One region of the Streptomyces sp. GbtcB6 genome, then DNA from elsewhere that is predicted to be linked to it. Evidence: riboswitches for the same ligand, from Rfam matches in the RefSeq annotation. Region 1 holds a riboswitch; each other region holds the start of a gene.

Region 1 (10,355 bases):
GTTCGCTATCTTCAGGGCCTCGGACTCGTCGCCGTAGGGGAGCAGGCAGATCACCGGGCCGAAGATCTCCTCGCGCGCGATCCGCATGGAGTTGTCGACGTCGCCGAAGAGGGTGGGCTCGACGTACCAGCCCTTCTCCAGACCCGGCGGCCGTCCGCCGCCGGTGAGGATCTTGGCCCCCTCCTCCTGGCCGATCCGGATGTAGTCCAGGTTCCGCTGCTGCTGGCGGCGCGCGACCAGCGGGCCCACCTGGGTGGCCGGGTCCAGCGGGTCGCCGACCTTCAGGGCGCTCGCCGCGGCCGCGAAGGCGTCGGCGAACTCGTCGTAGCGCGAGCGCGGGACGAGGATGCGGGTCTGGGCGACGCACGCCTGGCCGTTGTTCATCCAGGCCGCCGGGACGATGCCGGCGACGGCGGTGGCCACGTCCGCGTCCGGCAGCACGACGGCCGCCGACTTGCCGCCGAGTTCCAGGGTCACCCGGGTGAGGTTCTTCGCGGCGACCTCCATCACGCGCTTGCCGGCCGCGACCGATCCGGTGAAGGAGACCTTGTCGACGCCCGGGTGGGACACGAGGTACTCACTCACCTCGCGGTCCGCCGGAAGGATGGAGAGCACTCCGTCCGGCAGCCCGGCCTCCTTGGTGATCTCGCCGAGGATGTACGCGTCGAGCGGCGACTCCGGGGACGGCTTGAGCACCACCGTGCAGCCGGTGAGCAGCGCCGGGGCCAGCTTGGCGGCCGCCACGAACTGGGGCACGTTCCACGGCACCACGGCCGCCACCACCCCGACCGGCTCCCGCCGCACCAGGATCTTCCCGAGCACCCCGTCGCGCGTCTCCTCGTACGTGAAGTCACGCGCGACCCTGATCGCCGCGTCCCACACCATCATCGCGCCGAGCGCCTGCGCGAGGACGCTCCAGGAGTACGGCGAACCGTTCTCGGAGGAGATCACCCGGGCGATCTCCTCGTGCCGTACGAGGATCGCGTCCTTGATACGGGTGACGACCTCGACCCGCTCGTCGAGCGTCATCCGCGGCCAGGGCCCCTCGTCGAAGGCCCGCCGCGCCACCGCCACCGCCCGGTCCACGTCCTCCCGCGAGGCGTGCGGCACCCGCCCGAAGACCTCCTCGGTATGCGGAGAGACCACCTCGATGACGTCCTTGCCCAGGGGGTCGGTCAACTCCCCGCCGATGAACAGCTGTCCGTGTTCCAGGAACTCGGTCATGGCGCCCCGCCACCCTTCCTGACGATGTCTCAGAACTGATACCAGTTCTAGTTCAACTAAGCCAGGGGTGGGAACGAATAGGCTCTCACCAGCACTTTTGCCACTGCCGAAGGGGACGCCTCCGATGCCCTCCGGGGCCTAGGACCTCGAGTCCGGCCGCCACTCCCGGGCGAGGAGACCGAGCAGCACCTCGTCCAGGAACTCGCCCATCACCCAGGCCGAGGAGCGGAGCACGCCTTCGCGGACGAAGCCGTTGCGCTCGGCGGCGCGCAGCATCGCGGTGTTGTCCGACAGCGTCTCGATCTGCAGCCGCCGCAGGCCGCGCACGACGAACCCGTAGTGGCACAGCACCGCGACCACGTCGGTGCCGTAGCCCTTGCCGCGGGAGGCCGGCAGCAGCCCCAGCCCGATGTGCGCGCCGCGGTTGTGGGTGTCGATGCCCCACAGCGACGCGGTGCCGACCAGCGTGCCGCCCGCCAGCTCCACCACGGAGAACTTGACGTTCCCCTCGTCCTTGTCGTCCACCGTGAACGGCGAGTCCTTCGAGTCGGGCGAAACCGGCCGCCACGGACTGCTGTTGGCCCGCGAGGAGTTGACCACGTCGTCGAAGAGCTCGGCCCGCAGGACCGGGATGTCCTCCTCGTGCCGGGCCCTGAGCCCGACCGTGCTGCCTGTAAGCATGCGAGCTTCCTACCCGGCCGTACCGGCGCGCGGCAAACCAATATGCGGTCGCCCCGGCCGGCGTCCGAGCCGGTGTCCGACGGACCGCCCCGCGATTGATCTTGGGGCGTGCCGGTGGTTCGGCGATCACCGGTCGCCGGTCGGTCCCTTACTCGTAGCGGTACTTCAGCGAGTCCGCCTCCGTCTGCTCGATGTCGGCGATCGTCAGTTCCGGCATCCGCAGCTGGGCCAGCGTCACCTCGGCCGAGGGCGGCTGGGCGTCGGCCGGCAGCCACTGCTCCGGCTTCCAGGCCCCGCTGCGCAGGAGCGACTTGGGGCAGTGCGGGTAGACCTCCTCGATCCCCACCACCAGCGCACTGGCCGGCGGCTTGCCCACGGCGGTCAGCTGCGCCAGCAGCTCCGGGCGGGTGGAGACGCAGGCCCGGCCGTTCACCCTGAGCGTCGTGGTGCGCCCCGGGATGACGAACAGCAGCCCGGCCCGCCCGGTGGCGACGACGTTCTGCAGGGTGTCCAGACGCTTGTTGCCGGTCGCGTCCGGTATCGCCACCGTCCGCGCGTCCAGGACGGCGACGAACCCGGCGGGGCCGCCGCGCGGGGAGACGTCACAGTTGCCCTCGGCGTCCGCACTGGCGACCAGGACCAGCGATGAACAGCCGATCAACCGCCGCGTCTGCTCGGTGAGTTCGGTCATCTGCTTGCGCACGGCCGCGTCGCCGGGCAGTTCGTAGGCCCGGCGCAACGCCTCCTGATCGGGCACGGCGTCGAGGCGGAGCGAGTCGAAGGCACTGCCGGCAAGGGATAGCGTCATGCCCCGACCTTAAGGCGCCGACCTGCGACCGATCCTGGTCGGTGAGTGCGGGGACATGGAGACACCCGCGCGGATTGTCCGGCGCGCGAAGATCTCGCGGGCGGCGGGCCCGATGTCTCCCCCGACGGGTCCGGGCGCGGGCCGCGCCCTGCATCGGATGACGCCCGGACGCAGGTCAGGGCGTCATCAAGGGAACTTGTCCACCGCCTATCTGACGTGTCATCAGTTCTCGTTATAGTGAGCAATGGCCGTGGGGCCGGCGGGACCGGGCGGGGGCGGAGGAAGGCTGATGGCGGACAGTCTGGGCGAGTCGGCGGGGGCACGGCCGGGGGTGGCGGTGCGGGATCTCGGCGGGGGCGTGCGGTCCGTCGCCGTACCCATTCCGGACAATCCGCTCGGCTACACGCTGGTGTACGTGATGGACACCGACCGCGGGCCGGTGCTGGTCGACACCGGGTGGGACGATCCCGGGTCGTGGGACGTGCTGGCGGCGGGGCTGGAGGCGTGCGGTACGGGCGTCGGCGAGGTGCACGGGGTCGTCATCACACATCACCATCCCGACCATCACGGGCTGTCGGGGCGGGTGCGCGAGGCGTCCGGGGCCTGGGTCGCGATGCACGCGGCCGACGCGGCGATCGTGCGGCGGGCCCGGGAGACCCGGCCGGAGCGGTGGTTCACGTACATGGCGGCGAAGCTGACGGCCGCCGGGGCGCCGGACGAGCACGTGGCGCCGTTGCGCGGCGGACCCCGCCGGAGCACCCCGCCCGGCCTGGCCCCCGCCCTCCCCGACCGTGAGATCCTCCCCGGCGAACTCCTCGACCTCCCGGGCCGCCGGCTGCGTGCCCTCTGGACGCCGGGGCACACCCCCGGCCACGTCTGCCTGCACCTGGAGGAGGAGCATCCCGCCCGGCTCCCGGGCCGCGGACGCCTGTTCTCCGGCGACCACCTGCTCCCCGAGATCACCCCGCACATCGGCCTCTACGAGGACCCCGACGACGCGACCGTCACCGACCCCCTCGGCGACTACCTCGACTCCCTGGAACGCGTCGGCCGGCTCGCCCCCGCCGAGGTCCTCCCGGCCCACCAGTACGCCTTCACCGACGCACCGGGACGGGTACGGGAACTGCTGGCCCACCACGAGGAACGCCTCTCCGGCCTGCTCTCCCTTCTCCAACAGCCGCTCACTCCCTGGCAGTTGGCCGTACGGATGGAGTGGAACCGGCCCTGGGAGCAGATTCCGTACGGATCGAGGAACATCGCCGTCTCGGAGGCCGAGGCCCACCTGCGGCGCCTGGTGAAGCTGGGGCGGGCGGAGGCGGTGGCGGGGAGCGAGCCGGTCACCTACGTGGCGGTGTAAATCGTTTACGTGGCGGTGAAAATCGTTCGGCGATCGCCGCCCCCGGCTGCTAGACAGCCTCATGGACCCCTTGGAGCGGCTCCTCGCCGAACACGCCTGCGAGCGCCTCGTCATCGACTTCGTCCACCGTCTCGACCTCGGCGAACCCTCCTCCGTCGCGGACCTGTTCACCGAGGACGGGTGGTGGGAGTGGCCGCCGCCCGGGGACGGGCGGCGGGCCGAGGGGCGGGCGGCACTCGCCGCGTACTTCGGCTCCCGGCCGCCGGGCCGCCTCTCCCGGCGTGTGATGTCCAACATCCTCGTCACGGTGACGGGACCGGACACGGCGACCGCGACGTCGTACTTCCAGACGTACCGGGTCGACGGTCACGACGCGGGACGCGAGGGGGGATCCGGCGGCGGAATGGTCCCGGCCGGGCCGCCCGTCCAGGTCGGTCACTACCAGGACGGGTTCCGGCGCGTCGACGGGCGGTGGCTTCTGGCGTCCAGGTCCCTGGTGCTGCCGTTCGGCGGGCCGACCCCCACCGCGGGCGGCTGAAGCCGTGCCGCGCGCAACCCGGCTCGCCCGAGGCTCAGTTGACGGCGCGCTCGGCTGTGATGAGCATCTCCGCCAGGTCGGCGAGGGTGGCCAGCTGGCGGGGGTTCATCTGCGGGGCGCGGGCCGCCAGGCGGACCAGGCCGCTCTCGCGGAGCCGGGAGAGCGGGTCGGCCTGGGCCTCCAGACCCTGGAGCACCGGCTGGAGCGCCTCGTACAGCGCCTCCGGCTCGTCTGCGGTGAAGAAACCGGCCGGCAGGCCGAAGAACCGCCGCAGCCGGTCGGTGTGTTCGAGGCTCGGCAGCCCGCTCTTGCGCCACTCGCTCAGCCACTGCCTGCTGGTGCCCGCGATCGCCGCGAGCTCGCCCAGCGAGTACCGCTTGCCGTCGGGGCGGCGCCGGTTCTCGCGGATGAAGTCCAGCCGCTGCCGCACCCGTTCGGCGAGCCCCGCCTCGGGCGCGGCCCCGCCCGCGAGGAGTTCGGCGACCACCCCGACCGGGATCCCGGTGCGGTACGACAGGTCGGCCACGTCCAGCACCTCGGGCAGCCGTCCGGGGCGTCCGGTCAGCTCCCCGAGCCGTTCCAGTACGCCGGTCAGCGGGGCATGGGCGTCACTCACCAAGGTCCCCCTGGACACGCGTGGTTGGTCGGTCGGCCGAGCAGACGCGAGGCTATCCAATCACCGGTCCCGGCCACCAGACATGACAAGGACCACTGCCCAAGGGGGCAGCAATCGTTGACATGTGACGGACCGGCAGGAAAGGATCACCTCACCAGGCCACGGTCGAACCGACCCGCCCCGGGTGCCGCCTATGGGGGAGCGGCATCCGGGGCGACCAGCCGCCCCGCCTCCTCCCCAGAAGGTGAGGCGAACCGATGCCGCAGCCCGTCCTGCTCCTCGGTGCCGGCCGCCGGCGCGCGTACGACGAGTTCGTGCTGACGCGTGTCGCCGCGGTCCGCCCGGTGCTGCTGGTGGACGCCGCACCGCCGGCCTGGGCACAGCAGTGCCTGGCCGGTCACCTCGCGGCGGACCCCGGCAAGGGCGGCGCGACGGCATCGGCGGTGCTGCGGTTCGCGGCCAGGCACCGGGTCCGCGGCGTGCTGACCCACATGGGCGAGTACGCGGTCACCGCCGCCACGATCGCCGGGCAGTTGGGGCTGCCCGGCACCTCCCTCGCCGCGGCCGCCGCGTGTGCCGACCCGCCCGCGCTGCGCACGCTGCTGGCCGGCCACGCGGTCCCCGTCGACGCCCCCGGCACGCCCCGTGTCTCGGCCGAGACGGTCGTCCTCGACGGCGAGATCCGCATCGCCGCCATCACCCGTACGACCCTGGGTCCGGCGCCCGCCCGGCAGCCGCTCCGGCACACCGTGCACGCCCACGACGGCCTGCTGCACAACCGTTTCCTGCGGCTGGCCGTCGACCGCACCGTGCACGCCCTCGGCGTCGGCCGGGGCGTCCTGCACATCGGCCTCACCCTCACCGACCGCGGTCCCCGGGTCACCGACGTCGCCCCGCATCTCCCGGGCGACCTGATCCCGCTCCTCGTCAAGCGGGCCACCGGCGTCGACCTCGCCCAGGCCGCGGCCGCCCTCGCCACCGGCGAGGTGCCCGACACGACGCCCACCCGGCAGCGGGCGGCCGCCATCCAGTTCGCCTACCCGGCCGCCACCGGCCGCCTCGACCACCTGGACCTCTCCCCCGACGCCGCCCACGAGCCCGGCGCCGACCGCATGCTCCTCACCCGGCACACCGGCGACCACGTCACCGCCGGTCCGCACGCCACCGCCGCCGACCGGCTGGCCCTCTGGGTGGCGGTCGGCGAGACCCCGGCCCACTGCGACGACGCGCTGCGCCGGATGGCCCGCCACCTGTCCGCAGGCATCGCCCCGCTCGCGAACGCGGCCTGAGCGCTCCGCTGGAAGTGCCGCGACATGCCGTCGGTCGACTGCGGCGCCGTCGTGGCTGGTCGCGCCCACGCGGCGGCAGCCGCATATCGGATACGGCCCCGCGCCCCTTCAGGGCGCTACCGAATCGCAGTGGACGAGGTCCGTACGAGCCGCCCTAGAACGCGATCGTCCGTATCAACTCGCCTGCCTCACCCAGCACTTCGACTTCCTCCCGGCTCATCGTCGGATTGACCGCCCGCCGCCGCAGAGCCTCCGCCAGCCCCTCCTCGGACAGTTCGGCCGGGTCGGCGAGCAGGGCCGCCAGCAGCTTGTGCGCCAACGGGTAAGCACCCAGCGCCACTTGAGCGAGGATCACCGCGGACATGCCCCAGTCGAGCCCGGGCGGCCCGTCCTCGGCGTTGGTCCAGTCGATGACCCGCGGGCCGTCGGGAGTCAGAATCACGTTGTCCGGATGCAGGTCCAGGTGGAGGACCCGGGTGCCGGGGTCGGCAGGGTCCCGGCCGGGCACGGCGTGCAGCCGCCGCAGCAGCGAGGCGAGCAGCGCACCGCCCTCCTCCGCGTCCGTCTCCCCCGCCAGCAGCGCCGCCAGCATGGTCGGCCCGGACAGCCGCTCCATGACCAGTTCGGTACGGGACCCGGAGGGCCGCACCCGGGGCGCCGGGTACCCGTGCTCCCGTACGTACGCCATCACCGCGCCCTCGGCGGCCGCGTCCCCCCGGCCGTCCCGGTCCCGGCGCAGCACCCACGCCTCGTCGATCTCGTACACATCGGCCGAACGCCCCGAGCCGAGCAGTCTCCCCGTCATGGCGTGACCATAACGAGTCGGTCCCCGCACAGCCCCCTCTCAGCTTCCCCCGGGCGGCCGGTAAGGTAGCCGGGTCGTCATCACCCGTACGGGGGGAAGCCGGTGCAATTCCGGCGCTGACCCGCAACCGTGAGCCACACCTGGTGGCAAGCCGGACCGCCGCGCCCGGGACGTTGATCGGCTCATGTGCGCCGGCGCCCGCCGTCGCACGGCACCGTCGAGGTTTACGGAGCCGAGCCGCCGGGGTGTCCCGTGCTGCCCGGCTCCCCGCAGGGAGAGGCACCCGCCGACCATGACCGTCCTCCGCCGCACCGCCGGGGTGCTGGCCGCCACCGCCGTCATCGGTACCGCCACGCCCGCGACGACCGCACTCGCCGCCGGCACGTCCCCGTCGCCGTCCGCGTCGGCGGTCCTCCCGTCGGGGCTGTACGGCAGTTCGGACCCCAAGTTCGACGGCGTCTGGCGCCAGTCCCTCGCCCTGCTGGCCCAGCGCGCGGTGGGGCTGACCCCGGCCGCGAAGGCGGTGGACTGGCTGGCCGGGCAGCAGTGCGCGAACGGCTCGTTCGCCGCGTTCCGCGCCGACCCGGCGGCGGCCTGCGACGCCAAGGTGGCGGTCGACACGAACAGCACGGCGGCCGCCGTACAGGCGCTGAAGGCGGCCGGCGGGCACGACGCCGCCGCGGACAAGGCCGTGACCTGGCTGAAGTCGCAGCAGAACAAGGACGGCGGCTGGGGCTACACCCCGGGCTCGGCCAGCGACACCAACTCCACCGGTGTGGTCATCGGCGCGCTCGCGGCGGCCGGCGAGAGCGCGGACAGGTCGCCGTACGACCTCCTCGCCAAGTGGTCCATCCCCTGCGCCGAGGACGGTGGCGGCGCCCTCGCCTACCAGCCGGACAAGCAGGGGAAGCTGGCCGCCAACGCGGACGCGACCGCGGCCGGGGTGCTCGGGGCCCTCGGCAGGGGGTTCGTGACGACGGCCGGGAAGGCCCCGGCAAAGGGCTACGCCTGCGCCGACTCCGACCAGGCCCTCACCCGGGAGGAGGTGGCCCGCAACGGCGCCGCGTACCTGGGGGACGCCACGTCCGCGACCGGCCACCTCGTCTCCACGCTGCCCGGTGCCAAGCCCCAGCCGGACTACGGCAACACCGCCGACGCGGTCGTCGCCATGGCCGCGCAGGGCTGGACGAAGCCGGCGAAGAAGCCGTACGCCTGGCTGGAGGCGCACGCCGTGCCGTGGGCGGAGCAGAGCGGGCCGGCGGCCTACGCCGAGCTGATCCTCGCCGCGCACGCGATGGGCGCGGACCCGCGTGACTTCGGCGGCACGAACCTGGTGACGGCGCTGAACGCGACGGGCCCGGCCCCGCGGACCGCAGCCGCGAAGCACACCGAGGAGAAGAAGTCCGGCAGCAGCGTGTGGTGGATCGTCGGCACCGGCCTCGTCGCCGGTATCGGCATCGGCTTCCTGCTCAGCGGCCGCCGGAAGCAGCAGCAGCTGTGACCGCGGTCCGCCGTGCGGCGCTGCTGCTCCTGGCCGCGCTGACGCTGTGCGCGGCGGCCGCCGGGCCGGCGGCGGCCACCGGTTACCGCTACTGGTCCTTCTGGGAGCGGGACGGCGCGCGCTGGACGTACGCCACGCAGGGCCCCGCCACCGCGCGGCCCGCCGACGGTTCGGTCGAGGGGTTCCGCTTCGCGCTGAGCGAGGACTCGGCGGACGCGTCGCGGCCGCGCGGCACGGCGGACTTCGGGACGATCTGCGCCGGTACGCCCGCCGTCGGGGGCCGGAAGCGGGTGGGGCTGGTCGTCGACTTCGGTACGGCGGCGGACGCGCCCTCGGGAGAGCGGCCGCCTGCGCGACGGACGGCCTGCGCGGTGGTGTCCGCGGACGCGACGGCGGCGGAGGCGCTGGCGGCAGTGGCGAAGCCGCTGCGGTACGACACGAACGCGTTGTTGTGCGCGATCGGGGGGTATCCGTCGCGGGGGTGCGGGGAGAAGGTGGCCGCGGGGGGTACGTCGGACAGCGGGCCGTCGCTTGGCCTGGCGGCCGGCGTGGGGGTGGTCGTGGTGGTGGCTGCGGGTGCCCTCTGGCAGGCACGGCGGCGGAAGAATGCGTGAGCGCCACAGTGCGGGCCGGTGGGGGCTGGTCGCGCAGTTCCCCGCGCCCCTGAAGGGGCGCCGCAGTCGCGTCAGCTTCATGGCTGCGGGCAGTCGTGCCGCTGGGGCGATGGGGGTCCCCCCGCGCGAGCGAAGCCGAGCGTGGGGGAGGGTGGGCGCAGCGGCACCCCGCAAGCGCGGGCGAGCGAAACCCCCCGTCCCCCGGCAGCAGCGCCGCTCCCCCGTACACCCCGGCGCCTGGTGGCTCTGGTCCCTCTCCCTCGGTGTCGCCGCGTCCCGTACCACCAACCCGCTCCTCCTCGCCCTCCTCGTCACGGTCACCGCCTACGTCGTGGCCGTCTGCCGGACCCGGTCCGCCCCCTGGTCCCGTTCCTACGCCGCCTTCGCCAGGCTCGCCCTCGCCGTTCTCCTCGTCCGCCTCGCCTTCACCGTCGTGCTCGGCTCCCCCGTCCCCGGCGCGCACACCCTCGTCACCCTCCCCGAAGTGCCCCTCCCCCACTGGGCCCAGGGCATCCGGCTCGGTGGCCGGGTCACCGCCGAGGCACTCGTCTTCGCCCTGTACGACGGCCTCAGGATCGCCACCCTCCTCGTCTGCGTCGGCGCCGCGAACGCGCTCGCCGGCCCGGCCCGGCTGCTCAAGTCCCTGCCCGGCGCCCTGTACGAGCTGGGCGTGGCCGCGGTCGTCGCCCTCACCTTCGCGCCGCACCTGGTCGCCGACGTACAGCGGCTGCGGGCCGCCCGGCGGCTGCGCGGCCGCCCCGACTCCGGCATCCGCGGCCTGCTCCAGGTCGGACTCCCGGTCCTGGAGGGCGCGTTGGAGCGTTCGGTCGCCCTCGCCGCCGCGATGGACGCGCGCGGGTACGGCCGCAGCGCCGACGTCCCGGACCGGGTCCGCCGTACGACGGCCGCGCTCACCCTCGGC
Region 2 (10,355 bases), on a different contig from region 1:
GCAGGCCGTAGTCGTCGAGGATGCGGGTGCAGTTGGGCGCGAGCTGGATGCCGGCGCCGACCTCGCCGAACTCCTCGGCGCGTTCGAGGACGCGCACCCGCAGTCCCGCCCGGGTGAGGGCGAAGGCGGTACTGAGGCCGCCGATGCCGCCCCCGACGACGAGGACGTCGGGGCGGTGCGGGCCGGTGGGGGGTGTGGGTGCGGTCATGGTCTCTTCCTTGCGTACCGGGGCAGGCTGCTCAGAGCCAGGGGGTCAGGACGGGCGCGCCGTCGAAGGGGGCCGGGCGGCCGGTGAGGTAGGCGGCGATCTCGGGGAGTCCGCCGGTGAGTTCGGCCGGCCCGCCCGGGCCCGGCAGCTCCCAGCGGTGGCCGTCGGACCGCAGGACGAGGGCCGGGCCGGTGGCCGCGGCGGCCCGTTTGGCGACCGCGTCGTCGCAGAGCGCGGCGAGGAAGCCGGCCGGGAGGCCGGCGAAGGACACCCCGGTGGCGAGGTCGACGGCGTGCACGCACACCTCGCGGGCGCGCAGCCAGGGCAGTTCGGTGGCCGGGACGGTACGGCCCTGGCCGGTCACGACCGGCGACCGCCACTGGACCCCGTCGAGCGCGTCCATGGCGTCGGCGAGGGTGTCGGCCGACCGCCGCAGCCATGCGGTCAGTTCGGCCGCGGGCCGCCGGGCACCGTGCTCGATGCCGGCGGCGCGCTCCTCGGGCGAGGCGTACATCGGGGTCGGCTCGCCGGTGGCGGCCCAGTGCACGAGGTTGCCCAACGCGTCGGCGTTGGCGGCCACATGGGCGACCAGGTGGCTTCGGGTCCAGCCGGGCAGCCCGCTGGGCGGGTCCAGGTCGGCGTCGGCGGCCTTGAGGAACAGCTCGGTGCCGGACCGGGCCCAGCGCCGGGCGTCCGCGAGGGTACGGCTCATCGGGCGGACGTCTCCCGTACGACCCGGTTGGCCAGCCGCCCGATGCCCGCGATCTCCGTGACGACGGTCTCGCCGCCCAGCAGGAAGCGCTGCGGCTCGCGGGCCTGGCCGACCCCGCCGGGCGTGCCGGTGGCGATGAGGTCGCCGGGGTTGAGCCGGACCATCGTCGACACGTACTCCACCAGCGCGACCGGGTCGAAGAGCAGGTCCCCGGTGGAGTCGGACTGCATCACCTCGCCGTCGACGGCCAGCCGGATGTCGAGCGCGGGCCGGACACCGCCCGGCAGTTCGTCCGGGGTGACGAGATACGGCCCGACCGGCGTGCTGGAGTCCCACGCCTTGCCCTGAAGCCACTCCCGGGTGCGGAACTGCCAGTCCCGGCAGGTGATGTCGTTGAGGACGGTGAACCCGGCGATCGCCGCCGCGGCCTCGGCCCCGCGTGCCCGCCGTACCGTCCTGCCCACCACGACGGCGAGTTCGGCCTCCCAGTCGAACTGCCCGGTCTCCTCCGGCCGCACGATGTCGTCGCCCGCACCGATCAGGCAGTCCGCGAACTTCGCGAACAGGGTAGGGTGTTCGGGCAGGTCGCGGCCCATCTCCTGAATGTGGTTGCGGTAGTTGAGGCCGACGCACACCACCTTGGAGGGGGCGGGGACGACGGGGGCGAAGTCGGCGCCGGCCAGCGGGTAGGCCGGGCCGGTCGCCGCGGCGGCGAACTCCCGCCAGCCGTCCTGGCGCAGCACGGCACCCACGTCCGGGAGGCCGAGGTCGACCAGCGTCCCGCCGGCCCCGCCGGGCTCGCCGCTCTGGCCGCTCTGGCCGCTCTCGCCGCTCTCGCCGCTCTCGCCGCTCTCGCCGTCGAGGCGTACGGCCCGGGTGGTGGCGCCGGTGCGGAGGGTCGCGAGCTTCATCGGGTGGTTCCTTCCACGTGCGTGCGGTTGAGCCGGAGGGCCTCGAAGACCGGGGAGTCGCTGAACCGGAACAGGTCCAGCGCGCCGGAGTCGGAGTCGGTCGCCCCTGCCTCGGAGCGGACCGACAGCGGCTGCCAGGAGGGCACGACGAACAGGTCGCCGCGCGTGACGGACCAGGACGTCTCCCCGACGGTGACCGTGCCGGAGCCGTCGAAGACCTGGTACACCGACGAACCGGTCTCGCGGACGGGCGCGGTCTCGGTGCCGCGCGTGACGCGGTGCATCTCGGCGCGGACGGTGGGCAGCACGTCGGCGCCGGTCGCCGGGTCGGTGAAGCGGACGGCCGCGTGGCCCGGCTCGACGGTGCCGGCGAACCCCTCGGACTCCAGCGCGAGCTGGTCGGCGAGGGCGCGGTCGGTGTGCTCCCAGCGGTAGGCCAGGAGGGGGGTGCCGGGGGCGGCGGCCTCGGCTGCCTCGGTGGCCGCCACCGGACTGAGGCCCGGATGCCCCCACAGGCGCTCGGAGCGCGAACGCTCCGGGGTGATCCGCTCGGCGTCGCTGATCTCGTCCCGGCCGAACTCGAAGAACTGCGACTCGGTGAGGTACTGGAACGGGATGTCCAGCCCGTCGATCCAGGCCATCGGCTCGGCGGTGGCGTTGTGGTGGGCGTGCATGTGCCAGCCGGCCTGCGGCAGGAAGTCGCCCCGCCGCATCGCGACCGGGTCGCCGCCGACGACCGTCCACACGCCCTCGCCCTCCACCACGAACCGGAAGGCGTGCTGGGTGTGGCGGTGCTCGGGGGCGTCCTCGCCGGGCATCAGGTACTGGATCGCGGCCCACAGGGTCGGCGTCGCGAAGGGCCGGCCGCCGAGTGCCGGGTTGGCGAGCGCGATGGCCCGGCGCTCGCCGCCGCGGCCCACCGGAACCAGGTCGCCGGACCGCGCGGCCAGGGCGCGCAGCTGCTGCCAGCGCCATACGTGGGGCACGGCCCGGGAGCGCGGGTGGGCCGGCATGAGGTCGCCGATCTCGGTCCACAGCGGGACGAGGAGCTCCCGCTCGAAGCCCCGGTACAGCTCTTCGAGGGCCGGGGTGACCTCGGGCTGCCCCGGCGCCGCGGCGGCCCGGAGGCGCACCGGGGAGTCCGTGGCCCGGTCTGGGGTAAAGGTCTGCGTCACAACCCTCAGGGTGCGCCGTGTCCACCTGGAAGACATGGAGATTCTGGAGAACAGAATCCCGTGTCTACTCTGGAGGGATGGACAAGCCGCTGAAGAATCCGCCGCCGTACGCCATCGCGAGTGTCGACCACGCGCTGCGCGCCGCGGCGATGCTCCAGCTGGAGGGCGGGCTGACCGTGTCGCAGATCGCCGAGCGGCTGGGCGTGGCCCGGTCCACCGCGCACCGGCTGCTGGCGATGCTCGTGTACCGGGACTTCGCCGTCCAGGACGAGGACCGGATCTACCGCGCCGGGCCGGTCCTGGAGCTGGCCGCGCACTCGCAGTCGCAGGTGTCGCGGCTGCGGGCGGTCGCGCTGCCGCATCTGCGGCGGCTGGTCGAGGTGGTGGAGGAGACGGCCAACCTCGTCATCCGCACGGGCGACTCCGTCCGGTTCATCGCCAGTGTGGAGTGTGCGCGGGTGCTCCGGGTGGGGTCCCGGGAGGGGATGGTGTTCCCGGCGCACCGGACCACGGGCGGACTGCTGCTGCTGGCGGACCTGCCGGAGGAGCAGCTGGCTGAGGTGTACGCGGAGGAGCGGTACCGGGACCGGCCGACCGAGCGGCCGGACCTCGCCGGGCTGCGGCGGGAGCTGGCGCGGGTGCGGCGGGGTGGCTTCGCCGTGAACCGGGAGCGGTCGGAGCGGGGGCTGGTCGCGGTGGGGGTGCCGGTTCGGGGGGCCGACGGGAGGGTGGTGGCGGGGGTTTCGGTCTCGCTGCCGAGCGTGCGGTATGAGAAGGGCCGGCTGGGGGAGTTGGTGGCGGCCTTGGGTGGAGTGGTTCGGGGGATCGAGGAGGAGTTGTCCGCCTAGGGATCGGGAGGGTCTTGTTGGAGGGCGACTGCGGGTAGTCGGGGGCTGGTCGCGCCCACGCGGCGGAGCCGCATATCGACGACGCCCCGCGCCCCTTTCGGGGCGCTTCCCTCACGTGGGTCGTAAGGTGGACCCCGCAGCTGGTTCGTCCCGTTCGCCAGACGGGATGTCGTAAGAGGGAACCCGGTGTGAGTCCGGGACTGCCCCGCAGCGGTGAGTGGGAACGACCGCCGTCATACGCACTGGATCCACCGGATCCGGGAAGCGACGGCCAGTAGGGGTCTCGTACGACTAGGTACGACTTTGTACGACGAGACGCGCCCGCGAGTCCGAAGACCTGCCAACTGCCCGTGTGCGAACCACTCGTGCGCGGACATCCCGGTGACCTCGTGGGCGGGTCGGCGTGCAGGTCGGACGGACGGTCGGGTACGACCGTCGCCGTCCGGTTCGTCACCCCTTCGCGCTCTCGTCCCGTCGCCGGGATCTCAGGGAATCGTCTCGCGAAGGAGATCTCCGTGACAGCCAAGTCCGCAGCCGCGGCAGCCCGGGCCACCGTGTACGGCTACCCCCGCCAGGGGCCGGCCCGGGAACTGAAGAAGGCGATCGAGAGCTACTGGAAGGGCCGGATCACCGCCGACGCCCTGCGTGCCACCGCCGCCGAACTGCGCCGCTCCACCTGGCGGCAGGTCGCCGAGGCCGGCATCCACGAGGTGCCGACCGGTGACTTCTCGTACTACGACCACGTCCTCGACACCACCGTGATGGTCGGCGCCGTCCCCGAGCGGCACCGCGCCGCCGTCGACGCCGACGCCCTGGACGGCTACTTCGCCATGGCCCGCGGTACCCAGGACATCGCGCCGCTGGAGATGACGAAGTGGTTCGACACCAACTACCACTACCTGGTACCGGAGTTGGGCCCGGACACCGTCTTCGCCGCGAACTCCGCCAAGCAGGTGGGCGAGTTGCGGGAGGCGCTGGCCCTCGGGCTCGCCACCCGTCCGGTGCTGGTCGGCCCGGTCACCTACCTGCTGCTCGCCAAGCCGGCGCCCGGCGTGCCCGCCGGCTTCGACCCGCTCACCCTCCTCGACCGGCTGCTCCCGGTGTACGCCGAGGTCCTCGCCGACCTGCGGGCGGCCGGCGCCGAGTGGGTGCAGCTCGACGAGCCCGCCCTGGTCCAGGACCGCACCCCGGCAGAGCTGGCCGCCGCCGCCCGCGCCTACCGCGACCTGGGCGCCCGCACCGACCGGCCGAAGCTCCTGGTCGCCTCCTACTTCGACCGGCTCGGCGAGGCCCTGCCGGTGCTGGCCAAGGCCCCGGTCGAAGGGCTCGCCCTCGACTTCACCGGGGCGGCGGCCGCCAACCTGGACGCCCTGGCCGCCGTCGGCGGGCTGCCCGGAAAGCGGCTGATCGCCGGTGTCGTCAACGGCCGCAACATCTGGGTCAACGACCTGCCGGCGTCCCTCACCACCCTCGGCACCCTGCTGGGCCTCGCCGACCAGGTCGACGTGGCCGCCTCCTGCTCCCTCCTGCACGTGCCGCTGGACACGGCCGCCGAGCGGGACATCGCACCGCAGATCCTGCGCTGGCTGGCCTTCGCGAAGCAGAAGACCGCCGAGATCGTCACCCTCGCCAAGGGCCTCGCCCAGGGCCCCGACACCATCGCCGCCGAACTCGCCGCCAACCGCGCCGACCTGGCCTCCCGGGCGGGTTCGCCGATCACCCGCGATCCCGCCGTCCGCGCCCGGTGTGCCGCCGTCACCCCGGCCGACGCCCGCCGCTGCCAGCCGTACGCCGAACGCTCCGCCGCCCAACGCGCCCACCTTCGGCTGCCGTTGCTGCCAACGACGACCATCGGATCGTTCCCGCAGACCGGCGAACTGCGCACCGCACGGGCGGACTTGCGGGCGGGCCGGATCGACACGGCCGGGTACGAGGAGCGGGTCAGGGCCGAGATCCGGGAGGTGGTCGCCTTCCAGGAGAAGGCCGGTCTGGACGTCCTGGTGCACGGCGAACCCGAACGCAACGACATGGTCCAGTACTTCGCCGAGCAGCTGACGGGGTACCTGGCCACCCAGCACGGCTGGGTGCAGTCGTACGGCACCCGGTACGTGCGCCCGCCGGTCCTGGCCGGTGACATCTCCCGCCCCGAGCCGATGACGGTGCGCTGGACGTCGTACGCGCTGTCGCTCACCGACCGCCCGGTCAAGGGCATGCTGACCGGGCCGGTGACCATGCTGGCCTGGTCGTTCGTCCGGGACGACCAGCCGCTCGGCGACACCGCCCGGCAGGTCGCCCTCGCCCTGCGCGACGAGGTGAACGACCTTGAGGCCGCGGGCACTTCGGTCATCCAGGTCGACGAGCCCGCGCTGCGCGAGACCCTGCCACTGCGGGCCGCCGACCGGGCCGGGTATCTGGCGTGGGCGACCGAGGCGTTCCGCCTGACGACCGGCGGAGTCCGTCCGGAGACCCAGATCCACACGCACATGTGCTACGCCGAGTTCGGCGACATCGTCCGGGCCATCGACGACCTCGACGCGGACGTCATCAGCCTGGAGGCGGCCCGCTCGCACATGCAGGTCGCCCGCGAGCTCGCCGCACACGGCTATCCGCGCGAGGCGGGACCCGGGGTCTACGACATCCACTCGCCCCGGGTGCCGAGCCCGGCCGAGGCCGCCGACCTGGTGCGGACCGGCCTGCGGGCCATCCCCGCCGAACGGCTCTGGGTCAACCCCGACTGCGGGCTGAAGACCCGCGGCTGGCCGGAGGTCCGGGCCTCCCTGGAGAACCTGGTCGCGGCGGCACGTTCGGTGCGTGCGGAGCTGTAGCCGGGTCCTGGTGCGGGTGCCGGACGGCGTACTGTCGTGCGCGTCCGGCGCCCGCCGCCGACACCTGACGGACGACCATGGAGAAACCGCCCCGTGACCTGCCGAGTCATCCTCATAGCCCCGGCCTTCACCCCCTCGCTGCGGCGGGCCCGCTTCTACGACGGCGACTCGATCGAGAACCCCGGGACGGTGGCACTGTCCCTGCCGGCCGCGGGCGAGGTGGTCCACTCCCCCGGCGTGCGCTGCCGGGAGACGGCGGCCGCGCTGGGCCTCGACGCCTCGGCGGAGCCCGAGCTGTCGGGCCTGGACGCGGGCCGTTGGCGGGGCCGGACGCTGGAGGAGCTCGGCGCCGCCGAACCCGACGCACTGCTCCAGTGGCTGACCGACCCGGGGGCCGCGCCCCACGGGGGCGAGTCGGTACGGGAGTTGTGCGCGCGGGTCGCCGGGTGGCTGGACCGGACGGGCCTGACCATCGGAAGGACGATCGCCGTGGTGGAGCCGGAGGTGGTGCGGGCCATGGTGCTGCACGTGCTGGGGGCACCCGAAGCAGCGTTCTGGCGCGTGGACACCCCGCCGCTGTCGGCGACGGAGATCACGGGCGGGCCCGGTCGCTGGAACCTGCGGCTCGGCCAGGTCGGCGGGTAACCGCGGCGGGGCGCCGGAAATGCGGTGGAGCGGTGCGCCGCGTCCTGCCTAGGGTCGCGCCATGACCACCCGCATCTTCCGCGTCACCGTCCGCGGCGTCTTCGACGGCCTCAACGCCGGCCAGCGCGCCGAACTGCTCTCCCGGGCCGCCGAGCACGACGTGCTGCGCGCGGCCTTCACGCCCGAGGGCCACCTCAGTTACGACATCAACGCCCGCCCGGCCTTCACCTTCCGCTTCCAGGACAGCGGGGAGGAAGAGGAGGACATCCTGGAGGCGACCGAGCGCGCCGAGGAGGCGGCCAGGGCATGGCTGGCCGAGCGCGGCTACGGCTACAAGAACCTCAGGTCCAGCGCGGAGGACCTCTCCCAGGCACCCCTCGGCAAGCGGCAGCGCAGGGCGGCCGCGCAGGGCTGACGGCCGCGCTGCGGCAGGGCGGACCCCTCGCGGAAACGGCCACGGCGGCCTGAAGTCGCCGTGGTTCAGGTCACGTCGGGATGTGACCTGATTGCGGAGTTCCCATGTCGGAGGCGTGGCATGCTCGGGGCCACATCGAGTTACCGACCAGTTCTACCTGTCGGTAACAAAGAACGGTGTTCCTTTGCCACCCCCCACCCTCAGGACCGACCTTGCGCAGACGCACGAGGCCAGGGCATGCCCTCATGCCCGCCTTCGCCGTGACCGCCCTTCTCCTCGCCGCCGGCTGCTCCTCGCCGCAGCACCAGACCTCCGCCGGCGACCGTTCCCGGGAGACCGCCCGGGTCTCCGACGGTGCCACCGCCGCCGCCCGCACGGACGGCCAGGCGCTCGCCGTCGCCGCCGCACCCGCCGCGACCGCGACCACGGCCGCCGGCTCGGCGGGGAAGGGCCGGCCGGCCCATCGCACCACGCTCAGCGTCAGCTCGTACGACGGCAAGACCCGACGGGCCGTCATATCAAGTGCCGCGAAAGGGAATTCGGCGGGGAAGGGACATACGGCTGCCCCGGCCGTCTCCCCCAGCCCCACGCCATCGGCCTCCGCCTCGGCCTCCGCTTCGGCCCGGCAGGCCGCCGTCGGTGACGTCATCGCCAGTACCCCCGCGCCCGGCGCCCCGGACGGACTGCTCGCCAAGGTGACCAAGGTGCTCGGCGAGACCGACGCGGGCACCGAGGTGCAGACCGAGCCCGCCACCCTCGACGCCCTCCTCGGCGACGACACCGCCAAGGGCACCGTGCCCGTCGACCCTGCCGCCTTCGACGTCGACAAGCTGCTGCCCGACGTCAAGGTGTCCTGGTCCCGGTCCGCTGACGCGCACGTCGGTCCCGAGGGCGCCACCGTGCCGCTCGGCAGCCTCCGGCTCGACGTCAGCACCGAGGTACCGGCCCCCGAAGGCTCCCCGGCGTCCGCCGCGGCCTCGGTCTCCGGCTTCGTCCAGGTCGCGCCGCAGGTCGACTTCGCCTACGGCGGCGCGGGCACCGGCACCGCGCCCGGCTCCGCCTACCTCGGCGTCTCCGGCGACTGGGACTCCGGCTGGGCGGTCAAGGGGCGGGCGGCGGCCACGGCCACCCCGCTGCGCATCCCGTTCGCCAAGCTGCACGCCGACCCGGTCCTCCAGGTCGGCGTGGTCCCCGTCGTCGTCAACCTCGACCTGACCTGCTATCTCCAGGTGAGCGGCGACGGGAAGATCACCGTGGACGTGGAGCAGAACCTGAAGGGCGACTTCAAGGCGGGCGGCACCTTCGGCACGGCCCAGGGCTGGACGCCGGTCAGCAGCTCGACCATGACGAGCACGCCGGTGCGCACCTCGGTGACGACCGCGGGCAGCGTCAGGACCACGCTCGGCGCCGAGGCCTCCGTCGGCCTCTACGGCAGCGTCGGCGTCACCGCCGACCTGGCGCCGTACCTGCGCGGTGAGGCGACCGGCACGGTCACCGCCACCTCCGCCACCCCGGGCGCGGACGTCCAGGGCGCCTGGAACCTGTACGGCGGTGTCGACCTCTCCGGCACCCTCCGCCTCCAGCTGTCGGTCTTCGGCACACCGGTGCTGGAACGGGGCATCCCGCTGGGCGCCCTGCACCGCGAGTGGAAGCTGGCGGGCGACGGCCTCTGACCCCGGGTCAGGCCGCGCCGCCCGGTATCCAGCCCTGGCCGCGCAGCACCGCCGAGACGTCCGGCGCCCGGTAGTGCTCGCCCTTGAGCACCTTGCCGTCGGCCCGGCGGGCCACCTGCCCGTCGGGCCCCAGCTTGCTCATGTTGGACCGGTGGATCTCGGCGAGCACCGCGTCGAGGTCGATCCCGTGCACCAGCGCGGTGCCGTACGCCACGTAGACCACGTCCGCCAGCTCGTGCGCGAGCCGGTCGAGGGGCCCGTCCACCGCGACCTCGGCGACCTCCGCGGCCTCCTCGGCGAGCAGTTCCCCCCGGTGCGCGGCCAGTTCGGGGGACACCTCGGCCGGCGTGGTGCGGGCGTCCAGACCGAAGGCGTGGTGGAACTCCCGGACGAGGCGGGCGGGCGAGGTACCGGTCGGGGCACCGGGGACGGAACTGGTCATGCGAACGACTCTAGCCGCCGCCACTGACAGTCCGGGTCCGCCGCCCTGCCCCCGGCCCTGGTCAGGACCGTGCCCTGCTGGCAGGATCGCGCGCATGCCCAAGGTCTTCCTCCGTATCGGCAGGCGCCGCGCGCTCCAGGGCGCGGCCGCCTGCTTCGTCGCGTCCGGCCTGCTGCTGTGGTGGCTGCTGCCGCTGGGCGAGAAGCCGCCGACCGGGACGATCACCTTCAGCACCGGTACGCTGCGCGGCGTCTACCAGGAGTACGGCGAACGGCTGCGCACCGAGCTGGCCAAGGACATGCCGGGGCTGAAGGTGAAGCTGGTGCAGAGCAACGGGTCGTACGAGAACGTGCAGCGGGTGGCGACCGGCCGGGCCGACTTCACCATCGCGGCGGCCGACGCGGTGGAGACGTACGAACTGAACGACGGGCAGGGCGCCGGAAAGCTGCGCGGGGTGGCCCGGCTCTACGACGACTACGTCCAGCTCGTCGTGCCCAGCGA
Region 3 (10,355 bases), on a different contig from region 1:
CACCTCCGGATCCCACGACGCGAACCCGTGCACCAGCGCCGCCACCGACCGCGACTGCGACGACGCGTCCACGACCAGCACCACCGGCGCCCGCAACAGCTTCGCGACATGCGCGGTGGACGCCAGTTCCCCTTCCCCCGCGGCCCCGTCGTACAGCCCCATCACACCCTCGACGACGGCCAGGTCACAGCCCCGCGCACCGTGCGCGAACAGCGGGCCGACCAGCTCCGGCCCGCACAGGTACGCGTCGAGGTTCCGCCCCGCCCGCCCGGTCGCGAGCGCGTGGTACCCGGGGTCGATGTAGTCCGGCCCGACCTTGTGCGGGGACACGGCGAGCCCCCGCGCGGCGAACGCGGCCATCAGCCCCGTGGCGACGGTGGTCTTGCCGCTGCCCGAGGAGGGCGCGGCGATGACCAGCCGGGGCACGGACGAGGACATCACCACTCGATGCCCCTCTGCCCCTTCTGCCCCGCGTCCATCGGGTGCTTGACCTTGGACATGTCGGTGACGAGGTCGGCGAAGTCGACCAGCTGCTCCGGCGCGTTCCGTCCGGTGATCACGACATGCTGGGTCCCGGGCCGGTTCCGCAGCACCTCGACGACCTCGTCGGTGTCCACCCACCCCCAGTGCATCGGGTACGCGAACTCGTCCAGCACGTACAGCTGATACGTCTCGGCCGCCAGATCCCGCTTGACCTGCTCCCAGCCCTCGCGGGCCTTCTCCTCGTTGTCCATCTGCGCGTCGCGCTGGACCCAGGACCAGCCCTCGCCCATCTTGTGCCAGTCGACGGAGCCGCCCTCGCCGGAGGCGCCCAGCACCCGCAGCGCGTTCTCCTCGCCGACCTTCCACTTCGCCGACTTGACGAACTGGAACACCCCGATGGGCCACCCCTGGTTCCAGGCCCGCAGCGCGAGCCCGAAGGCGGCGGTGGACTTGCCCTTCCCGATCCCCGTGTGCACCACGACGAGCGGCCGGTTGCGCCGCTGCCGGGTCGTCAGACCGTCGTCGGGCACGACACTCGGCTGTCCCTGCGGCATTACGCGGCCCTCCTCGAACGACCCTGAACGTCCTTCACCAGCCCGGCGATCGAGTCCGCCCGCAGTTCGTCGAGCGTCACCGCCGTACCGGCCAGCTCACCCGCCAACTGCCCGGCGAGCCCCAGCCGCACCGGCCCGGACTCGCAGTCCACGACCACGGAAGCCACCCCGTCGGCGGCGAACAGCCGAGCGGCCCGGCCGGCCAGCGCGACCGGTTCCGGCCCGCCGGTGGCACGTCCGTCCGTCACCACGACCACCAGCGCCCGCCGCGCCGGATCCCGCAACCGCTCCACCCGCAGCACGTCATGCGCCTTGAGCAGCCCGGCGGCGAGGGGCGTACGCCCCCCGGTCGGCAGCGACTCCAGCCGGGACGCGGCCGCGTCCACCGACGACGTCGGCGGCAGCGCCACATCGGCCGCGGCCCCCCGGAAGGTCACCAGCCCCACCTTGTCCCGCCGCTGATACGCGTCGAGCAGCAGCGACAGCACGGCCCCCTTCACCGCGCTCATCCGCTGCCGGGCCGCCATCGACCCGGACGCGTCGACCACGAACAGCACGAGGTTCCCCTCGCGCCCCTCCCGGTTCGCCTGCCGCAGATCGTCCCGCCGCAGCACGAGCCCCGGCCCGGACCGCCCGCGCGCCCGCTGATGGGGGGCGGCGGCCTGCACGGTCGCCGCCAGGTGCAGCTTGGTCAGGGTCCCGCGGGGCCGCCGCGCACCCGTCGTACGCCCGTGCTCGGTGCGGGCCCGGGACCGCCGACCGGCGGCGCCCTCTCCGATGCCCGGCACGCTCAGCGCCTTGGTGCGGAAGGGCTCGGACGCCCGCGCCGGAGCCTGCTCGCCCGCACCGGCGCCGGCGGCCTGTGGTTCGCCGTCCTCGCCGGCCTCGGGCCGCGCACCCGTGTCGCCGCCCTGCGGGCCGCCGTCCTCGGGCGCCGGCCCGCCGCCCCCTCCGCCGGGGCCGTCCGGATCGGGGTCCTCGTCGTCCTCGCCGGAGAACTCCTCCAGCGTCTGGTCCAGCTTGTCCTCGTCGAGTCCCGGGGCGTCGAAGGGATTACGGCGCCTGCGGTGCGGCAGCGCCAGCAGCGCCGCCTGGCGCACGTCCTCCGCCAGCACCTCGGTCCGTCCGGCCCACGCGGCCAGCGCGGTCGCCGTCCGGGCCATCACGATGTCGGCGCGCATGCCGTCGACCTCGAAGGCCGCGCAGGTCGCCGCGATCTGCCGCAGCGACCCGTCGCCCAGCCGCACCGACGGCAGCAACTCCCGTGCCGCCACGATTCGTTGCCGTACGGCGGCCTCCTCACCGGCCCAACGCGTCGCGAAACCGGCCGGATCGTCGTCGTACGCGAGCCGCCGCCGTACGACCTCCACCCGCTGGTCGGGCTCGCGGGAGGCGGCCACCTCGACCGTGAGCCCGAACCGGTCGAGCAACTGGGGCCGCAGCTCGCCCTCTTCCGGGTTCATCGTCCCGACGAGCAGGAAGCGCGCCGCGTGCCGGACCGACACCCCCTCGCGCTCCACGTACGACGCGCCCATCGCGGCCGCGTCCAGCAGCAGGTCGACCAGGTGGTCGTGGAGGAGGTTGACCTCGTCGACGTAGAGGATGCCCCGGTGCGCGTCGGCCAGCAGGCCCGGCTCGAAGGCCTTCACGCCCTCCGCCAGGGCACGCTCGATGTCCAGCGCGCCCACCAGCCGGTCCTCGGAGGCACCGACCGGCAGTTCGACCATCCGCGCCGGGCGGGACTCGTAGGCGCCCGGTTCGTGCGGGCCGTCCGGGCAGACCGGGTCCGGGGCGGCCGGGTCGCAGGAGAAACGGCAGCCGGCGACGACGTCCACGCCCGGCAGCAGCGCCGACAGGGCACGTACGGCGGTGCTCTTCGCCGTGCCCTTCTCACCGCGCACCAGCACGCCGCCGACCGCCGGCGAGACGGCGTTCAGCAGCAGCGCGAGCCGCAGGTCGTCCTGACCGACGACGGCCGTAAAGGGGAAGGGGGTGCTCACTGGTCGTCGCCCTCCAAGTCGCCTTCCAACTCCAGGTAGGTGGCGCGCAGCCGCTCCAGGGTGTCCGCGTCCGGCTCGGCCCACAGGCCCCGGTCGGCGGCCTCCAGGAGCCGTTCGGTGATGCCGCGCAGCGCCCACGGGTTGGACTTCTTCATGAAGTCCCGGTTCTCCGCGTCGAAGACGTACTCCGCGCTGAGCTTCTCGTACATCCAGTCGTCCACGACCCCGGCGGTGGCGTCGTAGCCGAAGAGGTAGTCGACGGTCGCCGCCATCTCGAAGGCACCCTTGTAGCCGTGCCGGCGCATGGCCGCCATCCAGCGGGGGTTCACGACCCGAGCCCGGAAGACGCGGTGCGTCTCCTCGCCCAGCGTCCGGGTCCGCACCTGGTCCGGCGTGGCCGAATCACCCACGTAGGCCTCGGGGTTGGTGCCGGTCAGATGGCGCACCATGGCGACCATGCCGCCGTGGTACTGGAAGTAGTCGTCGGCGTCCACGAGGTCGTGCTCACGGGTGTCCACGTTCTTCGCGGCGACGGCGATCCGCTTGAACGCGGTCTCCATGTCCCCGCGCGCCGCCCGCCCGTCGAGCCCGCGCCCGTAGGCGTAACCGCCCCACACCGCGTACACCTCGGCGAGGTCGGCGTCGGAGCGCCAGTTGCGGGCGTCGATCAGCGGCAGCAGCCCGGCGCCGTAGGCCCCCGGCTTGGAGCCGAAGATACGGGCCGTCGCGCGCCGCCGGTCGCCGTGTTCGGCCGTGTCCTCGTCGGCGTGGGCCCGCACGTAGTTGGACTCCGCCGGCTCGTCCAGCTCGGCGACCCTGCGCACCGCATCGTCGATCAGCCCGACCACGTGCGGGAACGCGTCCCGGAAGAAGCCGGAGATCCGCACCGTGACATCGATGCGCGGCCGGCCCAGCTCGCCGAGGGGGACCACCTCGAAGCCGGTCACGCGCCGCGACGCCTCGTCCCACACCGGACGGCAGCCCAGCAGCGCCAGGATCTCGGCGATGTCGTCGCCCTGCGTGCGCATCGCCGACGTGCCCCACACCGTCAGGCCGACGGACTTCGGGTACTCGCCCGTGTCCTGGAGGTACCGCTGCACCAGCGAGTCCGCGAGCGACTGGCCGACCTCCCAGCTCAGCCGGGACGGGATGGCCTTGGGGTCGACCGAGTAGAAGTTCCGGCCGGTGGGGAGGACGTTGACCAGGCCGCGGGTGGGGGAGCCGGACGGGCCGGCCGGGACGTAACCGCCGTCCAGGGCCTTGAGGATGTGCCCGATCTCGTCCGTGGTCCGGGCGAGACGCGGCACGACCTCGGTGCACGCGAACTCCAGTACCGCCACGCCGTCCGGGAGTTCGGTGCCGAGCACCTCCCGTACGAGAGCCCGGCTCTCGGCGACGGCCCAGTCCCGCTGCTCCATGCCCTCCGCGACCCGGCGGCACAGCTGTTCCAGCAGGTCGATCGCGTCGGCCGCGGTACGCGACGGGCCCTCGACGAGATCCGTCAGCTCCACCGGCACCTTCACCGGCGCGCCCGGCTCGGCCAGCAACTCCTTCTCCACCAGCCCGAAATGGGCCGCGAAGCAGGCCCTGAGCCCCGGCAGCGCGTTGGCCTGCCCGCCCCACACCTGCGAGGCGCGCAGCACCGCCAGCACCAGGTTCACGCGCGGCTCGCCGACCGGACCGCCACCCAGAATGTGCAGGCCGTCGCGGATCTGCACGTCCTTGATCTCGCACAGATAGCCGTCGATGTGCATGACGAACGAGTCGAAGTCGTCTTCCTCCGGCTGCTCGTCCACGTGCAGGTCGTGGTGGAGCTCGGCCGCCTTCACCAGCGTCCAGATCTGCGCCCGCACGGCCGGTGCCTTCGTCGGGTCCAGGTCGGAGACCAGCGCGTACTCGTCGAGCAGCTGCTCCAGTTTGGCCAGGTCGCCGTAGGTGTCGGCACGGGCCATCGGCGGCACCAGGTGGTCGACGACCGTGGCGTGCCCGCGCCGCTTGGCCTGGGTGCCCTCACCGGGGTCGTTGACGATGAACGGGTAGACCAGCGGCAGTTCCCCGAGTACGGCGTCCGGCGCGCACCCGCCGCTGAGGCCGAGGCCCTTGCCGGGCAGCCACTCCAGGGTGCCGTGCTTGCCCATGTGGACGATCGCGTCGGCGCCGAAGGAGTTGTCGAGCCACCGGTACGCCGCCATGTAGTGGTGGGACGGCGGCATGTCGGGGTCGTGGTAGATCGCGATCGGGTTCTCGCCGAAGCCGCGCGGCGGCTGGATCATGACGACGACGTTCCCGAACTGGAGGGAGGCCAGCACGATGTCCTCGCCGTCGACGTACAGCGAGCCCGGCGGCTCACCCCACGCCTCCGTCATCGCGTCCCCGAGCTGCGGGTCGAGCTTCTCGAACCACGCCCGGTAGTCCGCGAGCGGCACCCGCGCGGGCGCTGCGGCCAGCTGCTCCTCGGTGAGCCATTCGACGTCGTGGCCACCGGCGTTGATGAGCCGGTGGATCAACTCGTCGCCGTCGTCGGGGTGCCCTTCGACCGCGTACCCGGCATCCCGCAGCGCATCCAGCACCCGCACCGCCGAGGCGGGGGTGTCCAGTCCGACGGCGTTGCCGACGCGCGAGTGCTTGGTCGGGTACGCGGTGAAGACCAGCGCGATCTTCTTCTCCGCGTTCGGCTTGTGCCGCAGCCGCGCGTGCCGTACGGCGATTCCGGCGACGCGTCCGGCCCGCTCGGGGTCGGCGACGTACACCGGAACGTCGGCTCCATCGTCATCGACCCGCTCCTTGAAGGAGAAGGGGACCGTGATCAGCCGTCCGTCGAACTCCGGGATCGCGACCTGCATCGCCGCGTCCATGGGGGAGAGGGCGGCGTCGGACTCGTCCCAGGCCTGCCGGGAGGAGGTCAGGCAGAGGCCCTGCAGCACCGGCACGTCGAGGTCGGCGAGCGCCCCGATGTCCCAGGCCTCCTCGTCGCCGCCGGCCGAGGCCTGCGAGGCGTGCGTGCCGCCGGCCGCCAGGACGGTGGCGACCAGCGCGTCGGCCCCGGCGAGGATCTCGTACAGCCCGGGGTCCGCCCCGCGCAGCGAACCGCAGTACACCGGAAGGGCGTTGGCGCCGCGTGCCTCGATCGCGTCGCACAGGGTGTCCACGAAGCCGGTGTTGCCGCTCAGTTCATGGGCCCGGTAGAAGAGCACCCCGACGGTCGGCCGGCCGCTCTCCCGGGTCCGGGTGCCGTGGACGCCGAACTCGGGCATCTTCTGCGGCTCGACGAACCCCTCGCCGGTCAGCAGCACGGTGTCGGACAGGAACCGGGCCAGCTCGGTGAGGTTGGCGGGGCCGCCCTCGACGAGGTACCTGAGGGCCTCGGCGACCACACCCGCCGGCACCGACGACTCGGCCATCAGCTCGGCGTCCGGCACCGTCTCGCCGCCCAGCAGCACGGTCGGGATACCGGCGGCCCGCAGCGCGGCGAGCCCGTCCTCCCAGGCACGCTTGCCGCCGAGCAGCCGTACGACGGCGATGTCCGCGCCCTCGACGAGCGCGGGCAGCTCCGCCGTGACGTCGACGCGCGTCGGATTGCCGATCCGGTAGTCGGCACCGGAGGCGGCCCGGGCCGCCAGCAGATCGGTGTCTGCGGTCGACAACAACAACACAGTGCTCATGCGGGCGCTCCCGGTGGAATGAAAGGCAGTCCTTGCGGCGCGCCCGACTCGATGAGCCGCCAGAGCGCGTCCGTGTCCGCGTGCTGTTCGATCAGGTCGCCGAGCCGGTCGAGCTGCTCCTCGCGCAGCGCGGCGAACGAGGTGTCGGGGGCCGGCACGAACCGGCGGCCCGCGGCGGCCGCCACCTCGCGCAGGAAGGCCCGGCGGAAACCGTCCGACTCCAGGGAACCGTGCCAGTGCGTGCCCCAGGTCTGCCCGACCCGGCAGCCGTCCAAGAAGGGTTCCCCGCCGGTCACTTCGCCGACCCCGTGATGGATCTCGTACCCCTCGACGCGCTCGCCGAGGGCCTCTCCGACGGGCCGGGTGAGCGTCTTCTCCCGGGCGAACCGGACGCGTACGGGCAGCACACCGAGCCCGTCGACGGCCCCCTTGCGGCTCTCGACCTCGTCCTCGATGTGCTCGCCGAGGATCTGGAAGCCGCCGCAGACGCCGAGCACGGGCCGCCCCTCGGCGGCCCGGCGCCGCAGTGCCTCGGCCAGCCCCCGCTCCCGCAGCCACTCCAGGGCCCGGACCGTTCCCCGGGTCCCCGGAACCACCACGAGATCGGCGTCGGCCAGCTCTTCCGGCCGGTCCACGAACCGCACCACCACGCCCGGTTCGGCGGCCAGCGCGTCCACGTCGGTGAAGTTGGACATCAGCGGGATCGCGCAGACGGCGACCCGGAGCACGTCCTCCCCGACGGGCGGGGCCGTGTTCGACTCCCGGACGGTCCCCCGCAGGGAGACCCGGAGCCCGTCCTCCTCGTCGATCCCGAGCCCGTGCCGGAAGGGCAGGACGCCGTAGGTGTGCCGCCCGGTGAGCCCGTGCAGCATGTCCAGCCCGGGTTCGAGCAGCGAGACGTCCCCCCGGAACTTGTTGACGAGGAACCCGGCGACGAGGGCCTGATCCTCCGGCGACAGCAGTGCCACCGTCCCGAAGAAGGAGGCGAAGACGCCCCCGCGGTCGATGTCCCCGACCACGAGCACGGGCAACCCGGCGTTCCGGGCGATCCCCATGTTCACGATGTCGGTCCGCCGCAGGTTGATCTCCGCCGGACTGCCGGCGCCCTCACAGATCACCGCGTCATACGTGCCCCGCAACTCGGCGAGACAGTCGAGCACGGTGCCGAGCAGCCGCTGCTGCCGCCCACCGTGGTACCCGCGCGCGCTCAGCTCACCGACCGGCCTGCCGAGCAGCACGACCTGACTGCTCTGCTCGCCACCGGGCTTGAGCAGCACGGGGTTCATGAGCGCGGTCGGCTCCACCCGGCAGGCCTGCGCCTGCATGGCCTGTGCCCGCCCGATCTCGGCACCTTCGCGCGTGACAAAGGAGTTGAGGGACATGTTCTGTGCCTTGAACGGCGCGACTTTCACACCCTGCCGCACCAGCCACCGGCAGATACCTGCGGTGACGACGCTCTTACCGGCGTCGGAGGTGGTACCGGCTACGAGGAGGCCTCCGTTGTTCATGACGCCCTCCCCGAGAGCGATTTGCGCAGCAGGGCCCCCGCCGCACTCGCCCCCAACGCCAGCCACCCCACCCGCCGCGACAACCGCACCGCCCGATCGATGTCCGCGACTTCCACGGCCCGCCCCTCCCCGTTCAGCACCGGCCGGTGCTCGACCCGCCCGCCATACGACAACGTCCCCCCGAGCCGCACCCCCAACGCCCCGGCGAACGAAGCCTCCACGGGCCCGGCGTTGGGACTCGGATGCTTCGCCGCGTCGGCCCGCCAGGCCCGCACCGCTCCCTTGGTGTCACTCCCGGCCAGGGCGGCCAGTACGGCGGTGAGCCGCGCTCCCGGCCACCCCGCCACGTCGTCCAGCCGCGCCGAAGCCCACCCGTACCGCCGGTACCGGGCCGACTTGTGCCCGACCATGGCGTCCAGGGTGTTGACGGCCCGGAACCCGAGCAGCCCCGGCACCCCGCCGACGGCTCCCCACACCAGCGCGCCGACGACGGCGTCGCTGGTGTTCTCGGCGACGGACTCCACGACCGCCCGTGCGATCCCGTCGGCGTCCAGGGCCTGCGGGTCCCGTCCGCACAGATGCGGCAGCCGCGCACGGGCCGCCTCGACGTCGCCCGCCTCCAGGGCACGCCCGATGACGCGGGCCTCGCGGGCGAGTGAAGTGCCCCCGACGACGGCCCAGGTGGCGGCCGCGGTGAGCGTGACGGACGAGGCGGTGGACGGTCGTACGACCCGTTGGGCAACGGCACCCAGCGCCATGGCGCCACCGGCGCACACGGCGGTGTGCAGCGCGCCCCACCCGCGGTGGTCCCGCCACAGCACCCGCTCCACGGCCCCGGCCGCCCGCCCGAACACGGCGACCGGATGCCCCCGGCGCGGGTCGCCGAGCAGCAGATCACCGAGAAGGCCGGCGGCGGCGCCGTACGCGAAGACGCGATCGGCACCCATCGGCTCAGCCGGCCGCGGGGTCGGGGACGGGCCGGGTACTGAACCTCGGTCGGCAGCCGCGCATGGCGATATGTCCTCACTCAGGGTGTCCGCGCCCTGGTTCGACGAGACCGGCGGTGAGAGTTCCTGGCTCCCGGGGATTGCTACCCCGGTGACAGTGGCGGGACCGCGCCGGATTCACACCGGCTTCCTCCCTTGCCGCCGTACATGGCTCCGGAAGTCCACCACGCCCTGGAAGACCCGTCAACTTGCCGTTGACCTGGGAGGGGAGTGTGTGGGAAGGCCCACACCGGTTGCCCTGCGGGGCCTGTGGGACATGCCGAAGGCTCCTCTCCGAGCGGACGGGAGAGGAGCCTTCTCGATGCCTGTGAGGTGCTGCCGCGTCAGGCCTTCGCCACGATCAGGTGGATACCCCATGCCACGGCGGCCGCGCAGCCGGCGAAGCAGAGGTAGGCGGCGGTCACGGCCAGGGTCGCGGAGTTGCCCTGAGCGGTGGCGCGTTCGCGGGCGGAGAGGCCCTTGATGCCGAGGGTGAACAGGGCCACCAGACCCACCGTGGCCACGAGGCTGACGCCGAAGACGGAGCCGATGGCTGCCCAGTCGATGTTCATGTCGCTTCTTCCTCGGGGTCAGACGGTGGCGGCCGGGTCGGTCGCGGGAGCAGCCGGGGCGGGGGAAGGGGAGGGGATCGTGGCGGTCAGGTCCTCCGCGACCGGGCCCGCGGGGGGCGGGGTCACGGCGGCGATCGCCGTGGTCACCACGCCGGCCGGCTCCACGGCGTCGGTGACGTTGGCGCTGTCCACGACCTCGCGGCGGGAGAGCTTCCAGATCGCGGCGCTGGCGGCCACGAGGAAGACGGCGACGACCGCCGTGCCCCAGTCGCCGAGGTCCGTCACGGACTCGGCTAGGGCGCCGACCAGCGCGGCGGCCGGGAGCGTGAGCACCCAGGCGACCATCATCCGGGTCGCGGTGGACCAGCGGACCGTGCCGCCCTTGCGGCCGAGGCCCGCGCCCATCACCGAACCGGAGACGACGTGCGTGGTGGAGAGGGAGAAGCCGAGGTGGGAGGAGGCCAGGATGGCGGTGGCCGCGCTGGTCTGGGCGGCGAAGCCCTGCTGCGGCTGGAGGTCGGTCAGGCCCTTGCCCATGGTGCGGATGATCCGCCAGCCGCCGATGTAGGTGCCGAGCGCGATCGCGAGGC

What was found. A riboswitch is a leader RNA that binds a small molecule or an ion and turns the genes downstream of it on or off. The one in region 1 is predicted to bind cobalamin.
Region 2: it holds a riboswitch for cobalamin, as region 1 does, so the genes downstream of both, metE (5-methyltetrahydropteroyltriglutamate--homocysteine S-methyltransferase) here and KVT45_RS26390 (prenyltransferase/squalene oxidase repeat-containing protein) in region 1, are expected to answer to the same signal.
Region 3: it holds a riboswitch for cobalamin, as region 1 does, so the genes downstream of both, KVT45_RS00265 (cobalamin biosynthesis protein) here and KVT45_RS26390 (prenyltransferase/squalene oxidase repeat-containing protein) in region 1, are expected to answer to the same signal.

Annotation. Positions count from the first base shown of each region.
Region 1 is NZ_JAGXJL010000016.1:59,779-70,133, forward strand. Features, by position in the region: gene KVT45_RS26350 (aldehyde dehydrogenase) at 1-1,224, opposite strand, end outside; gene KVT45_RS26355 (GNAT family N-acetyltransferase) at 1,363-1,905, opposite strand; gene KVT45_RS26360 (MSMEG_1061 family FMN-dependent PPOX-type flavoprotein) at 2,054-2,713, opposite strand; gene KVT45_RS26365 (MBL fold metallo-hydrolase) at 3,003-4,070, shown strand; gene KVT45_RS26370 (nuclear transport factor 2 family protein) at 4,132-4,608, shown strand; gene KVT45_RS26375 (XRE family transcriptional regulator) at 4,643-5,224, opposite strand; gene KVT45_RS26380 (hypothetical protein) at 5,482-6,513, shown strand; gene KVT45_RS26385 (phosphotransferase family protein) at 6,668-7,318, opposite strand; cobalamin riboswitch at 7,373-7,502, shown strand; gene KVT45_RS26390 (prenyltransferase/squalene oxidase repeat-containing protein) at 7,611-8,819, shown strand; gene KVT45_RS26395 (SCO2322 family protein) at 8,816-9,433, shown strand; gene KVT45_RS26400 (energy-coupling factor transporter transmembrane protein EcfT) at 9,543-10,355, shown strand, end outside.
Region 2 is NZ_JAGXJL010000024.1:48,065-58,419, reverse strand. Features, by position in the region: gene KVT45_RS33510 (FAD-dependent oxidoreductase) at 1-208, opposite strand, end outside; gene KVT45_RS33505 (maleylpyruvate isomerase family mycothiol-dependent enzyme) at 240-920, opposite strand; gene KVT45_RS33500 (fumarylacetoacetate hydrolase family protein) at 917-1,831, opposite strand; gene KVT45_RS33495 (cupin domain-containing protein) at 1,828-3,042, opposite strand; gene KVT45_RS33490 (IclR family transcriptional regulator) at 3,084-3,854, shown strand; cobalamin riboswitch at 3,979-4,214, shown strand; gene metE (5-methyltetrahydropteroyltriglutamate--homocysteine S-methyltransferase) at 4,370-6,679, shown strand; gene KVT45_RS33480 (histidine phosphatase family protein) at 6,773-7,324, shown strand; gene KVT45_RS33475 (DUF6204 family protein) at 7,386-7,739, shown strand; gene KVT45_RS33470 (hypothetical protein) at 7,985-9,412, shown strand; gene KVT45_RS33465 (MazG nucleotide pyrophosphohydrolase domain-containing protein) at 9,420-9,854, opposite strand; gene KVT45_RS33460 (TAXI family TRAP transporter solute-binding subunit) at 9,949-10,355, shown strand, end outside.
Region 3 is NZ_JAGXJL010000001.1:49,684-60,038, reverse strand. Features, by position in the region: gene KVT45_RS00290 (cobyrinate a,c-diamide synthase) at 1-438, opposite strand, end outside; gene cobO (cob(I)yrinic acid a,c-diamide adenosyltransferase) at 438-1,037, opposite strand; gene KVT45_RS00280 (putative cobaltochelatase) at 1,037-3,037, opposite strand; gene cobN (cobaltochelatase subunit CobN) at 3,034-6,699, opposite strand; gene KVT45_RS00270 (cobyric acid synthase) at 6,696-8,207, opposite strand; gene KVT45_RS00265 (cobalamin biosynthesis protein) at 8,204-9,154, opposite strand; cobalamin riboswitch at 9,254-9,396, opposite strand; gene KVT45_RS00260 (hypothetical protein) at 9,538-9,765, opposite strand; gene KVT45_RS00255 (inorganic phosphate transporter) at 9,784-10,355, opposite strand, start outside.